DNA from 3 places in the Rhizobium sp. AAP116 genome. Region 3 is predicted to be linked to each of the others. Evidence: predicted binding sites of a transcription regulator. Region 3 holds the regulator's gene; each other region holds the start of a gene.
The links. Region 3 encodes LexA, which represses DNA repair genes until DNA is damaged. Its sites were predicted from a motif close to TGTTCNNNNTGTGTTCNG; they were not measured.

Region 1: a site for LexA is predicted at 1,636-1,653, ahead of IP85_RS03985 (DUF5680 domain-containing protein). Genes of this name have one in related genera too.
Region 2: a site for LexA is predicted at 1,741-1,758, ahead of IP85_RS07895 (DNA recombination protein RmuC). Genes of this name have one in related genera too.

What each region holds. Positions count from the first base shown of each region.
Region 1 is NZ_LJIB01000004.1:263,791-268,224, reverse strand. It holds gene IP85_RS03990 (HWE histidine kinase domain-containing protein) at 1-1,574, shown strand, start outside; gene IP85_RS03985 (DUF5680 domain-containing protein) at 1,680-2,129, shown strand; gene IP85_RS03980 (ATP-binding protein) at 2,207-4,434, shown strand, end outside.
Region 2 is NZ_LJIB01000008.1:166,118-170,551, forward strand. It holds gene IP85_RS07890 (globin-coupled sensor protein) at 1-1,494, opposite strand, end outside; gene IP85_RS07895 (DNA recombination protein RmuC) at 1,792-3,015, shown strand; gene IP85_RS07900 (ribokinase) at 3,070-3,969, shown strand; gene IP85_RS07905 (methyl-accepting chemotaxis protein) at 4,124-4,434, shown strand, end outside.
Region 3 is NZ_LJIB01000003.1:49,447-53,880, forward strand. It holds gene IP85_RS02325 (ComEC/Rec2 family competence protein) at 325-2,697, shown strand; gene lexA (transcriptional repressor LexA) at 2,691-3,407, opposite strand; gene IP85_RS02335 (DUF1003 domain-containing protein) at 3,617-4,165, shown strand; gene IP85_RS02340 (VOC family protein) at 4,186-4,434, shown strand, end outside.

The DNA.
Region 1 (4,434 bases), on a different contig from region 3:
CGGCATCGCATCGCTCCGATCTCGACGACATCCTGACCGCCGCCCTGCCCGAGTTCCAGACGCTGTTCGCCTGTGACGGCGTCGGACTTCTGATGAATGGCCGCTGGACGGCCATCGGTAGCACGCTGCCGCTGGGCGCCGAGGAGGACTTTACCCGCTTCATCACCGAGGCGGCAGATGGCCGGATCTGGTCGACAAAGGCGCTTTCTGAGGACTATCCGCCGGCCGAAGCCTTCTTCGAAGACGTTTCCGGCGTCATGGCCGTTCCCCTCTCGCATTTGCCGCGCGACTACATCTTCTTCTTCCGCAAGGAACGCCTGCAGACGCTGAACTGGGCGGGCAATCCGGACAAGTCCTATGAGACTGGCCCGCTCGGCGATCGCCTGACCCCACGCAAGAGCTTTGCCCTTTGGAAGGAAACGGTTCAGCGCCAGGCGGCGCCTTGGCGCGACAGCGATTTCGAGATTGCGGAAGCGATCCGTTCGGCGACCGTCGAGATCGTCCTGCGTCACAACGAGCTGATGCAAGAGGAACGCAGCAAGTCAGACGTGCGCCAGCGCATGCTGAACGAGGAGCTGAACCACCGGGTCAAGAACATCCTGGCCGTGATCAAGTCGCTGGTGGCGGCGCCCTCGCAGGATGAGCTGCCGATCCAGGACTATATCGGCTCGCTGCGCGGGCGGATCCATGCGCTATCTCATGCCCATGACCAGCTGACGCGGGGTGGTGGTGGCGGCACGCTGAAAGACCTGCTGCAGGCAGAGCTTCTGCCCTATCGCGCTGGTCGTAGCGTGATCGAGGTGAACGGCCCCTCCGTCACGCTCGACGCCCGGGCCCATGCCGTGGCAGCACTGGTGATCCACGAGATGTGCACGAATGCTGCAAAGTACGGCGCCCTTTCGCGTGACGGTGGCGCACTCGCCATTTACTGGGAGGAAACCGGGGACGGCGACTGCCGACTGCATTGGCGCGAAAGCGGCGGACCGACCATTGGCCCCATCGGTCGCAAGGGCTTTGGCTCAGCCCTCATCGAGCGTAGCATTCCCTACGACCTCGGCGGGACGAGCCGGGTCGATTATCGCCCCGAGGGACTGGATGCAGAGTTCCGGCTGCCAGGCCGATTTCTGAGCTGGGAGGCTGAAACCGTGAGCGAAGAACCAAATCCGCATGTCGAGGCCGAAGTGGCCGATCATCCGACCAGCATCGCCGGAATACCGGTCCTACTGGTTGAGGATCAGGTCTTGATCGCCATGGATGCGGAAATGATGCTCGCCGATGCCGGCATCGACGATGTCGTGACCGCGAGCTCGAGCAGCGATGCCTTGAACCGCCTCAAGAGTTTCGCCCCCGCGATCGCGATCCTCGACATCAACCTCGGCAGCGACACCTCGGTGCCCGTCGCCCTGGAGCTGATACGTCGGGGCATCCCCTTTGTCTTCGCCACCGGTTACGACGATCGCTCTTCGGTTCCCGAGGAATTGCTGTCCGTACCCGTCGTGCGTAAGCCCTATGATGCCGACGCCCTCGTGAAAGCACTCTCCGACAGGCTGGCCGCCCAGGTTCCGGCAGAGTGATCCGCTGAAACTGTCGCAACCCCTGCGTTGCTACGGTTGCCAGGCCGGCCCGAAGCCAATACGTTCTCATTATGTTCCGACATAAGGGAGGCGACCGTGGAGGCTCTGGAAAGTTTCATCATTGAAGCCAAGGCCGTGACCTATGTCAGCGGTAAGGTCCCTGCCCCCTCGGCAAGCCGGACTGGCGCCAAGGACATTTCCTATGAGCGCGGACGCTTTCGTTATCTCGACAGCCATTTTGGCGGAACGGACTTTCTCGGCCAGGAGGTGGTCTGGCAGGACGAGATCCCGGTCTGGGCAATGAACTATTATGGTCGCATCCTCGATGCCGAGCGTTTCGACGGCGGGCGGGCGGGCACTGTCATCAAGCAGGCTCTGACGGCGCTTTATCAGGAAAAGCGTTTTCTCGGCGGCTTCACCTACCTGCACCCGCTCGGAGAATATGTCGACCAGTCGGTCGGAGACTACCGCAGCTTCCTCGGTGTCGAGCGTATCCGCATGGGTGAGTGCGTGGTCTATCAACTCGACTATCAGGGCGGCCTCATCAAGCCCTGACGGGCCTTGCTATTCTGGACAATCGCGTGAAAATGCCTAAAGGAAAGCCACTCACAACAAGGCGCTAGAATTTAGGCATGGCCGCACGCCAACGCATCATCCCCGTTCGCCGCGAATACAATCGCTGGGTTGCGAACCAGACGCTGGAAGACTATGCGCTGCGCTTTACGGCAAAGAGCGCCCGCAAATTCTCCTCCAGTCGCATCTCGCAAACGGCAATCGGCGCGATCAGTTTTCTGGCACTGGAGGCCATCGGCGGCACGATCACGATCGCCTATGGAACCACCAACGCCTTCTTCGCCATCATCGTCGCCGCGATCCTGATGCTGCTCGTCGGCATACCGATCAGTCGCTACGCAATCCGCCACGGGGTCGACATCGACCTTCTGACCCGCGGCGCCGGCTTCGGCTATATCGGATCGACCATCACCTCGCTGATCTATGCAGCCTTCACCTTCATGCTCTTTGCCATCGAGGCTTCGATCATGACCAAGGCGCTAGAACTCGCCTTCGGCATTCCGCTCTGGCTCGGCTACATCATCTCCGCCGTGGCCGTACTGCCGCTGGTGACCTACGGCATCCGGATGATCTCGAAGTTCCAGCTGATCACCCAGCCCTTCTGGATCGTGCTGAACATCCTGCCCTTCATCTTCATAGCTTTTCTCGACTGGGAAAAGATCGACCTGTGGCTGGCTTTCGCCGGTGTCGGCCACTCCAACGCCCATCTGGGCGAGACCGCCCCCTTCAATCTCCTTGAATTCGGTGCCGCTTCCGCCGTCATTCTGGCGCTGATGCCGCAGATCGGCGAACAGGTCGACTTCCTGCGCTTCCTGCCGCCGGAAGGCGCCCGCAAGCTGCACCATCGCGTCGGCATCTTTCTCGCCGGCTCCGGCTGGGTCGTGCTCGGTGTGCCCAAGCTGCTGGCAGGCTCCTTCCTCGCCGTCCTGACCCTCTCGACCGGCGTGCCGATCAGCGAGGCCGCCGATCCCGCCCATATGTATGTCGCGGCCTTCGGCTACATGATCCCGAACGAGACGGCAGCCATGCTGCTGATGGCGGGTTTCGTCGTCATCTCTCAGCTCAAGATAAACGTGATGAACGCCTATGCAGGCTCGCTCGCCTGGTCGAACTTCTTCTCGCGCCTGACCCACAGCCATCCGGGGCGCGTCGTCTGGCTGGTCTTCAACGTCGCGATCGCCCTGCTGTTGATGGAGCTCGGCATCTACGGCCTGCTCGAAGAAACGCTCGGCATCTTCTCGATCATTGCCATGAGCTGGCTCTGCGCCATTTCAGCCGATCTCTTCGTCAACAAGAAGCTCGGCTTGTCCCCGCCCGGCATCGAGTTCAAGCGCGCCCACCTCTACGACATCAATCCCGTCGGCTGCGGCACCATGGCGCTCTCTGCCGGATTGGCGCTCGCCGCCCATTTCGGCGCCTTCGGCTCGACCATGGCTTCGCTGTCGACCTATGTGACGCTGGTCGCCTTTGTGATCTCCCCGCGGATCGCCTGGGCAACCGACGGCAAGTTCTACCTGGCCCGCAAGCCGCGCTACAGCTGGAAGAACCAGACCGGCATCACCTGTTCGATCTGTGAGCATCCGTTCGAGCCGGAGGACATGGCCTGGTGCCCCGCCTATGCAGCCCCGATCTGCTCGCTCTGCTGCACGCTCGACAGCCGCTGTCACGACATGTGCAAGCCGCATGCGAAGATCAATGCACAGGCCGCGACAGTTGCCCGCGCACTTCTACCGGAAGCGGTGATCGAGACCTTCTCCACACGTCTCGGCCGATACGCGCTGACCGCCATGATCTCGATTTCCGTCATCGGCATCATCCTTGCGGTCATCGCCCATCAGGTGAATGCCGCGACCCCCGCCATGACCGACGTGGTCAACCGCGCGGTCACCGTCGTCTTCTTCATCTTCGCCATCATCGCCGGTATCGTCTCCTGGTTCTATGTGCTTGCCCATGACAGCCGTGTCGTGGCGGAAGAGGAATCCTCCCGCCAAAACACGCTGCTGCTCAAGGAAATCGCCGCGCATCGGAAGACGGACGCCGCGCTGCAGAATGCCAAAGAGACCGCGGAAGCGGCGAACCGCGCGAAGAGCCGTTATGTCGTCGGCCTTTCCCACGAGCTTCGGACGCCCCTCAATGCGGTGCTCGGCTATGCCCAGATCCTCGAGCGCGACGAGACGATCCCCGTGCCGCGCCAGTCGGCGATCAAGGTCATCCGTCGCTCCGCCGACCATCTGTCCGGCCTGATCGACGGCCTCCTCGATATCTCGAAGATCGAGGCTGGCCGCCT
Region 2 (4,434 bases), on a different contig from region 3:
GTAGTTGCTACCCGGGTTCGACGTCTGCATGCGGCTTCCGCTCGTCTTGAAACCTTGCAGCGCCTGGACGAGGCGCCCGGCCTCTTCCATCAGCGTCGCGGTCTGGGCCGAGCTTTCCTCGACCATGGCGGCGTTGCGCTGGGTGATCTGATCCATCGACTGAACTGACGTGTTGACCTCGCGCAGGCCGCCGGACTGGTCGGCTGCGGCAAGCGCGATCTTGCCGACGATGTCGTTGATCTCGCCGATGCGGACGATGATCTTGCCGAGTGCATCGCCAGCATTGTTGACGAGGCCGACACCAGCTTCGACCTGTGTCGAGCTCTGCGAGATCAGGTTCTTGATCTCGCGGGCGGCGTTGGCGCAACGCTGCGCAAGCTCACGAACTTCCTGCGCGACGACCGCGAAGCCACGCCCGGCCTCACCCGCACGGGCAGCCTCCACGCCGGCGTTCAGCGCCAGAAGGTTGGTCTGGAAGGCAATCTCGTCGATGACGCCGATGATCTTGGAAATCTCGTCGGAGGATTTCTCGATGGCCCCCATGGCGGTGACAGCGCGGGAGACAACCTCTTCGGAGACGCGGGCTTCCGTCAAGGCAGCACCGACGACCGTGGCAGCCTCCTTCGCGCCATCGGCGGTCAAGGTGACATTCTGGGTCAGCTCGTGCAGCGCGGCAGTGCTTTCCTCGAGACCCGCCGCCTGCTGCTCGGTGCGCTGTGCGAGATCATCGGTGGCATCGGAAATCGCAGTCGTCGACTTGAAGATTTCGTCGGCAGAATGGCGCACGGTCGTAATCGTCGCGCGCAGGGCATCGACCGACGCATTGTAGTCCTCGGCCATCTGCGCGAAATTGGCCGGCAGATCGTTCGGCAGCCGGGCTTCAAGATCGCCGGCAGACAGCTTGCCGAGTGCGCCGCGCAGGGCTGCGAGCGCCGTCGCCTGCTCGGCTTCCGCCTTCAGCCGGGCGTCTTCCGCAGCCTGACGCTGCTCGGCCAGGATCGCCAGATAGACGGAGATGGAATAGTCCATGTCGAGCAAGGCAGCCTTGACGACGACGGAGATCTCGTCAGCGAGCTGCTCGGAATTGCGCCGACCGAAACGGCTCGGCCAACGTTCGCGAACGACCGCATGCACGAGTTGCTCGAGAACGAGCGCATAACCACCGATATACCAGCGTGGCTCGAGGCCAATGCGCGCATGGGCCTTGCCGACCTTGGTGACACCCTCGACATAGCTGTCCGTATAGTCTGCGGTGCCGACGATGCCCCAGTGTTCTTCCTGACGCTTCTTGGCACCCTTGATATGATCGTCGTTGCGAAAGAAAGCGGCGGTCTCTGGAACCTTGCGGATCTTGTCGTAGAAGATCTCGAGTGCACCGCCGATGTTCTTGCGGATCAGCGGTCCAAGTCTTCGCAGAGTTTCCCTGCCCTTGTCGTCCAATCCCAGGAAGCGAAGACGGTTCTTCAGATCTGCATTTTCGGTTTGCGACGCCATGGCCGGTACTTCACTCTTCTGGTTCACAAAAACATCAGCGATTGCTGATAAGCGATCTTCAGAGAATTCTAAAATGGTAAATGTTCAGTTGTCGGGGGAGAGCATATTTTTGCCTTCACGAGCGTATCGCGGTCGCACTGAACGAAAAACGTCCAGATTTCCGGGGAAGGATTGATTATCGTCACATACTGAAGGCGCGTATTTTTTCGCTATAGCAACCTGTGACTTCCCGGCAAGGGAGACGTCCGTTCACTCTTTGATCTGTTTTCGCGGTCCGAATCAGCTATCATCACGCGCATGACACTTCTCGACATTCCGGCAGTGACCATCGGCTCAGTCACCCTTCAGCCCGCGTTCCTCCTCGGCCTCGTGGCTCTTCTGTTTTTCCTGCCCCTCGTCTTGATCGTCATCGCGACGATGCGGGCCGCACGTCTGCGCGCCGAATTGCGGGAAGAGACTGCACGGCGGGACGAAGCTGCGGAAGCGCGGCTTGCAGAACTGCTGAAGGCCCAGGCCGAAATGCAGGGACGGCTTGCAACCATGGCCGAAGTGTTCGGCAGCCGCCAGGCCGAGCTCAATCAGTCGATCAGCCAACGGCTTGATGGCATGACGCATCGGTTAGGCACGACGATCACCGAGCAGACCAAGTCGACGCATGACAATCTGCGCACGCTGCAGGAGCGACTGGCGGTAATCGATGCCGCGCAGAACAACATCCAGTCGCTGGCCAAGGATGTCGTCGGCCTTCAGGCGATCCTGTCCAACAAGCAGACGCGCGGCGCCTTCGGCCAGTCGCGCATGGAGACGATCGTCGCCGACGGACTGCCGATGGGCGCCTATGCGTTCCAGACGACACTTTCCAACGGCTCGCGTCCCGACTGCACCATCCGGATGCCGAACAATTCGCCGCCACTGGTGGTGGATGCGAAGTTCCCACTCGAAGCCTGGAACGTGATCCGGGAGACGGAAAATCCGGAACAGAAGAAGGCTGCCTCGCAGCAGTTCCGCCGGGATATGGAGGTGCATATCCGCGACATCTCGGAGAAGTACCTGATCCCCGGCGAGACCCAGGATATGGCCTTCCTGTTCGTGCCGTCGGAATCGATCTTCGCTGAGATCCACGAGAACTTCGAAGGCGTTGTGCAGAAAGCGCACCGGCAGAAGGTGGTGATCGTGTCGCCATCGCTGCTGATGCTGTCCATCCAGGTGATTCAGGCCGTACTGAAGGACCAGCGCATGCGTGAACAGGCGCACCTGATCCAGGGCGAAGTCATCCGATTGATGGAGGACCTTGGACGTCTGGACGACCGGACGCGAAAGCTTCAGAGCCATTTCCTCGCGGCCCAGAAGGATGTCGAGATGATCATCACCTCCTCGGACAAGCTGGCAAAACGCGGCGCCAAGATCGAAGCCATGGAATTCGAAACACCCGGCGGACGAGAGGATGGCGACGATGCGCCCAGCCGCGCCGTCGAGAGCCGCACGGGTCTACTCAAGCTCAGGGTTGTTGACGAGGACTGAGACCCGGTCCAAAAGAGCGCGACAGCCTAGAGCATTCAGGGAGGCACCGCGCTCATGATCACCGTCTTCGGCTCCATCAACATGGACCTCGTTGCCACCACGCCCAGGCTGCCAAAGCCGGGTGAAACGGTCGCCGGGACGGGATTTGCAACGGCAGCGGGCGGCAAGGGTGCAAATCAGGCGCTGGCAGCCCGGCGCGCCGGGGCCGAGGTGCGCATGGTCGGTGCCGTTGGGCGCGACGAGTTCGCAGGCCCGGCGCTTGATCTTCTCGACAAGGCAGGCGCAAACCTTTCGGCCGTTGCCCGCGTCGATGGCCCGACCGGTACCGCGCTTATCCTGGTGGGTGGCGACGGCGAGAACATGATCGCCGTCGTGCCCGCCGCCAATGGCACCGTCAGCGCTGCGCAGGCCGAGAGCGCTGTAGAGGGTATGCAGGACGGCGATATCCTGATGGTGCAGCAGGAGGTGCCGGCAGGCTCCGTCGAGGCTGCGCTGAAGAGCGCGAAAGCCCGGGGCGTCCGGACGGTGCTGAACATCGCACCCCTCATCCCGGAGACAGAAGACCTGGCGGCGCTTGCGGATATCGTCATCGCCAACGAGACCGAATTCGAACGGCTGGTCGGCCGTGAAAACCTGACAGGCGAAGAGCGGGAGCAGATCCTCCTCGACATGCATGGCAAGACCGGTCAGATCCTGATCGTCACCCTCGGCGCCGATGGCGTGATTGCTGCCGAAGGTGGTACTCTGCACCGGACCAAGGGCCTGAAGATCGTGCCGGTCGATACCGTCGGCGCAGGAGATACCTTCTGCGGCTATCTTGCCGCGAGCCTGGATGCTGGTCTTGCTTTCGGCGATGCACTGCGCCGCGCCGCCGTCGCCGGATCGCTTGCCTGCCTCAAGGCCGGCGCCCAGCCGTCGATCCCCGTGGCCGCCGATGTGACGGCCTCGCTTTGATACTTAATCAGGCCGCTTAAGTCTGATTTATTGCCCGTTAAGCAATGGAACATAGCATCGGTCGCGATCGGGGTATGCGAAAGCGTGCCCGGCCGCGCCATGACAGCGCGGAACGAATGTCCCTGCGTCCTGATCCTCAGTTTTCGAGGCTCCCATGTTCGCCTTCTTTACCCGTTCGATCGCCGCCAAACTTCTGGTCGTCACCGGCGTTGCCATCGGACTTGTGCTTTTCCTTTCCAATCTCGTTCTGATTTCTCAGACCCGTGATCGGGTTCATTCCCTGACAATGGAACAGGCCAATGCCGAGGCCAAATCCATCGCCCGCGAGATCGCCGGGGACATCGGCGAACTGGCAAGTGCGGCGCGCACCATGTCCGGCGTCATCGGTCGCGGCCACGAAGGAAAATCGCTCGACCGCCAGGGGATCACGAACATCCTCAAGGCCAACCTTGAGCAGAACCCATT
Region 3 (4,434 bases):
AAGCCGCCATCGGTTAAGCGTGTGATGTAGCTATATGATACCGAAGTTAATGCCAAGCTATCCAAAGGGCAAATTGTGCGTCGCGAAAACAGCAACAATCGAACCGAACGGTTCTAATCGTTTGAAGCCGGGACAGGCGGCGAAAACCCGATTCGTTGCACGCATTGATTGCTGACGGTTTTCGCTTATTTTGTCTGCAGATGGGGTAGATCCGGCCGGGTGTGGCTGATGGGGGAAGTAGCGGAAATACAGGGGGAAGGGCACCTCCGGTCCGGTGGTATACCGGGCCGGCGAGACTTGCCTCGACCACTCGAAAAACGCGCAATGCCCGGTTTGACGACGATCGGCCGTGCTGTCGCCGCTCGCGCTGTTTTGCACCGCATTCTCAGGCAGGTTCGACAGTACGTCTCAGACGAAAGTCGGCACGGGCATTTTTTCCTCTTCGTGCCTGTCTGGCTCGGCGCGGGTGCTGCAATCTGGTTTTCCGTCGGGCAACCACCGCCGGCTATCGTCCTCGGACTGCTCCTTGCTTGCCTGGCTTTTGCACTTTTGCGGGCGATGCGCGACACCGTGGCGCATGTGGTCCTGTGGAGTTTGTGCCTGATCCTTCTCGGCATGCTGATGGCCGAATGGGAGACACGGCGAGCGTCCACCGTGATCCTCGATCAGCCGCTCGTCACCACGGTCACCGGGGTCGTCGAGCGACGGGAGCAGGGGGCGGGCGGTGAATGGCGTTACGTGTTACGCGTAATCCAGACCGCAGAGCCGAGCATTCGCCGGTCGCCGGGACGCGTGTCCCTCCTTGCCCGAAGCAAGCATGTGCCAGCTGCCATCGGCGAGCAATTGAGCGGCCGCGCCCGTCTGTCACCACCGTCAGGTCCGGCTTTGCCGGGATTGAACGACTTTAGCTTCCAAAGCTACTTCGCCGGCATCGGCGCTGTCGGCTTCTTCCTCGGTCCGCCCCAGGCCAAAAACTCCGCTTCATGGGAGGAAAAGGGTCTGTGGGCGCGCTTCGACGCGGCCCTGTTCTCGCTCCGGGATCGCATCTCAAGTCGCATTCGCAGCATCCTGCCCGGAGATCCTGGCGCCTTCGCCGCTGCGATCATTACCGGCGAACGCCGATCGATGTCGGAAGAGGCGACGGAGGCCCTGCGCGTCTCGGGCCTCGCCCATATCACCGCGATCTCGGGTCTCAACATGGCGCTTGCCGCCGGTATCTTCTTCGTCGGATTGCGAGGGCTTCTGAGCCTCATGCCGACTTTTGCGCATCGCTTTCCGGTAAAGAAGATCGCGGCCGCCGGCGCGCTTTTGGCGACGACCGGCTATGTGCTCATTTCCGGCTACCAGGTCTCGGCGCTGCGGGCTTATCTGATGACGGCGGTCATGCTCGGCGCCGTCCTCTTCGACCGCCCGGCGGTCAGCCTCCACAATCTCGCGCTTGCGGCAACCGCGATCCTCGCGGTCCAGCCCTCGACCGTCATGGGGCCGAGTTTCCAGATGTCTTTCGCGGCGACTGCAGCCCTGATTGCCGGTTACGCCGGGTGGCGGGCGCGACCGCGCGCGATCCTGCCTAGGGCCCGATCGCTTGCCATGCGGATTGTGGCCGGGTTTGCCATTTTCGTCGGTGGTACACTGGCGACCTCCTTCATCGGCGGGGTCTCGACCGCAGTCTTTGCCATCAGCCATTTCCACCGGCTGTCGACCCATGGACTGGAGGCAAACCTCGCCGCCATGCCGCTGATCTCGCTGATCGTGATGCCGTCCGGCTTCATTGCCATGCTGCTCATGCCATTTGGCCTCGACGCGCCGTTCTTCTGGATCATGGGCCAGGGCCTGGAAATGGTGCTCATTGTCGCTCACACCGTCTCCGGCTGGGGCGGCGGTTACGTCTTCCCGCGTCTGCCGGCATGGTTCATGCCCGGCGCAATCGCCGGCATGCTCTTGCTGATGCTACTCAGAACCCCGATCAGGCATGTCGGCACGGCTCTCATCGTCGCAACGCTCGCTGCTGCCTTCCTTGCTCCACGACCCCCGGGTGGCGAACTGATGATCAGCGAGGACGCTCGGTTGGTCGCGATTCGGGTCGCAAATGACGACACGTTCATCATTGCAATCAACCGAGCCCGCCCGCCTGCCTTCATCTTCGATCAATGGCGACCCGTGCTCGGCATCGATGAACCAAGGCGCCCGGTGATGCTCGAGACCGCCCCCCTGCCGCCAGCGCCAGAATGGCGTAATGGCCAAACACTGTCGGAGGAGCAGCGCAAACTCGCAGAGGCTGTATTTGATAGCCTACTCAAGGCCGCCGGGAGAGAACAGTTCACCTGCGTAAAGCAGGCCTGTGCCATCAGACTGGAGAACGGCAACACGCTGCTGACGCTGGAACGCCCGGACCTCATCGGCGCAGCCTGCGACCGCGCTGATATCGTGGTTCTGTCGGCGCGCACGCGCGCCAAAACCTGCCGCTCTGGCGCGCTCCTGATTTCCGAGGCGAGCCAGCGCGCAACCGGCTCCCTCGAGGTCGCGGGCCTAGCCACCACCTCACAAGCCATGACGGTCAGGTCAGCGCTCGACGGACCCTCCAGACCCTGGACGGCGCACCGTCTCTACGACTGGCGCAGCGGCCTTTCCGATAACACGCATGAATTTGCGGGTCCGACTAGGAACGTCCGACCGAGGCCGGAGCCCGATCAGTGATAGCGGCGAATGAGGCCCACCAGCTTGCCCTGGATCTTGACGCGATCCGGCGGGAAGATGCGGGTTTCGTAGGCCGGATTGGCGGCCTCCAGCGCAATCGATGCGCCGCGGCGGCGGAAGCGTTTGAGTGTCGCCTCCTCGTCGTCGACGAGCGCCACGATGATGTCACCGGGATTGGCGTTCGAGGCATTGCGGATGATAACCGTATCGCCGTCAAGAATACCGGCCTCGATCATCGAATCGCCCTTGACCTCAAGCGCGTAGTGATCGCCCGCGCCGATCATCTCCGCCGGTACCGTGATGTCGTGAGTGTTGTTCTGAATGGCTGAAATCGGCACACCGGCTGCGATTCGGCCCATGACCGGAACCGAGACGGACGAGCCGTTGTCTTCGACCGGCGGCTTTGTCAGTGCTGGCGCCGGCGGCGTCTTGCCGAGACTGCCCTCGATCACGCTCGGCGCAAAGCCGCGGCGCGGCTGGATGCTTGGCGAATAGGCTTCCGGAAGCTTGATGACCTCCAGTGCACGAGCCCGGTTCGGCAAGCGTCGGATGAAGCCGCGTTCCTCGAGCGCCGTGATCAGGCGATGGATCCCGGATTTCGATGCGAGGTCCAGCGCATCCTTCATCTCGTCGAAGGACGGCGGGACACCCGATTCCTTCATCCGTTCATGGATGAAGAGAAGCAGTTCCTGTTGCTTGCGCGTCAGCATATGCGGTGCCCCCGAGGTGAAACAAATACAGAACAGACACTATATGTTCCAGTTGTGTTCCGCAAGGGGATAAATTTTTGTGAAGAGCCAGTGATAAAATGCGATAGCCGCGGACAAAGGTCTTGAAACTGTCGGATTTTGGCGTGTTGCAGGGGAGAGTGCAGATCCGCCCCCACACATCAGGCAAACCGCCCTCAAGGATGCTGTAAATGCTGAAGGATATCGAGAAGCTCGTTCTGGGGAAGTCGTCATCCGATCTTTCGTCAGCAGAGCAGAAGGTGCTGAAGCGGGCGCGCGAGCGACGCACGGTGTCGACCAATGCCGGCGAGGACTTTCTGGCTCATGCCACGTTCGGCCAGCGGGTCGCTGATGACATCGCACGGGTCGGTGGTTCCTGGGGTTTCATCATCGGCTTCATGCTGTTTTTGGTCGCCTGGGTCATCCTCAATACGGTGATTCTGGCAACAGGTGCGCTCGATCCTTATCCGTTCATCTTCCTGAACCTGCTCTTGTCGATGCTCGCCGCCATCCAGGCACCCATCATCATGATGAGCCAGAACCGCCAGACCGAGCGGGATCGCTTCATGGCGGCGAAAGACTACGAGATCAATCTCAAGGCAGAGATCGAGGTATTGGCCTTGCACCACAAGATCGACGAGGAGGTGGTGAAAGAGCTGCGCGAGGCGCGCCAGGAGATTTATGCGCTGCGCCAGGCGATCGAGACCCTTTCAAGCAAGGCGCACAATTCTCAAAACTGAAGAATTAATCGAGAGCAAACATGTCCAATCCCATTTCCTCAGCCCGCGCCATCGATCATCTCGTCCTGCCGGTCTTCGAGCTCGAAACCGCCCGCGACAGGCTCGGGCGTCTCGGCTTTACCGTTGCGGCGGATGCCCGCCACCCGTTCGGCACGGAGAATGCCTGTGTGTTCTTCGCTGACGACACCTATCTGGAACCGCTGGCGGTCGGCAGCCGAGAGGACTGTCTGGAAGCAGCGCGCATGGGCAATGTCTTTGTCGCTCGCGAT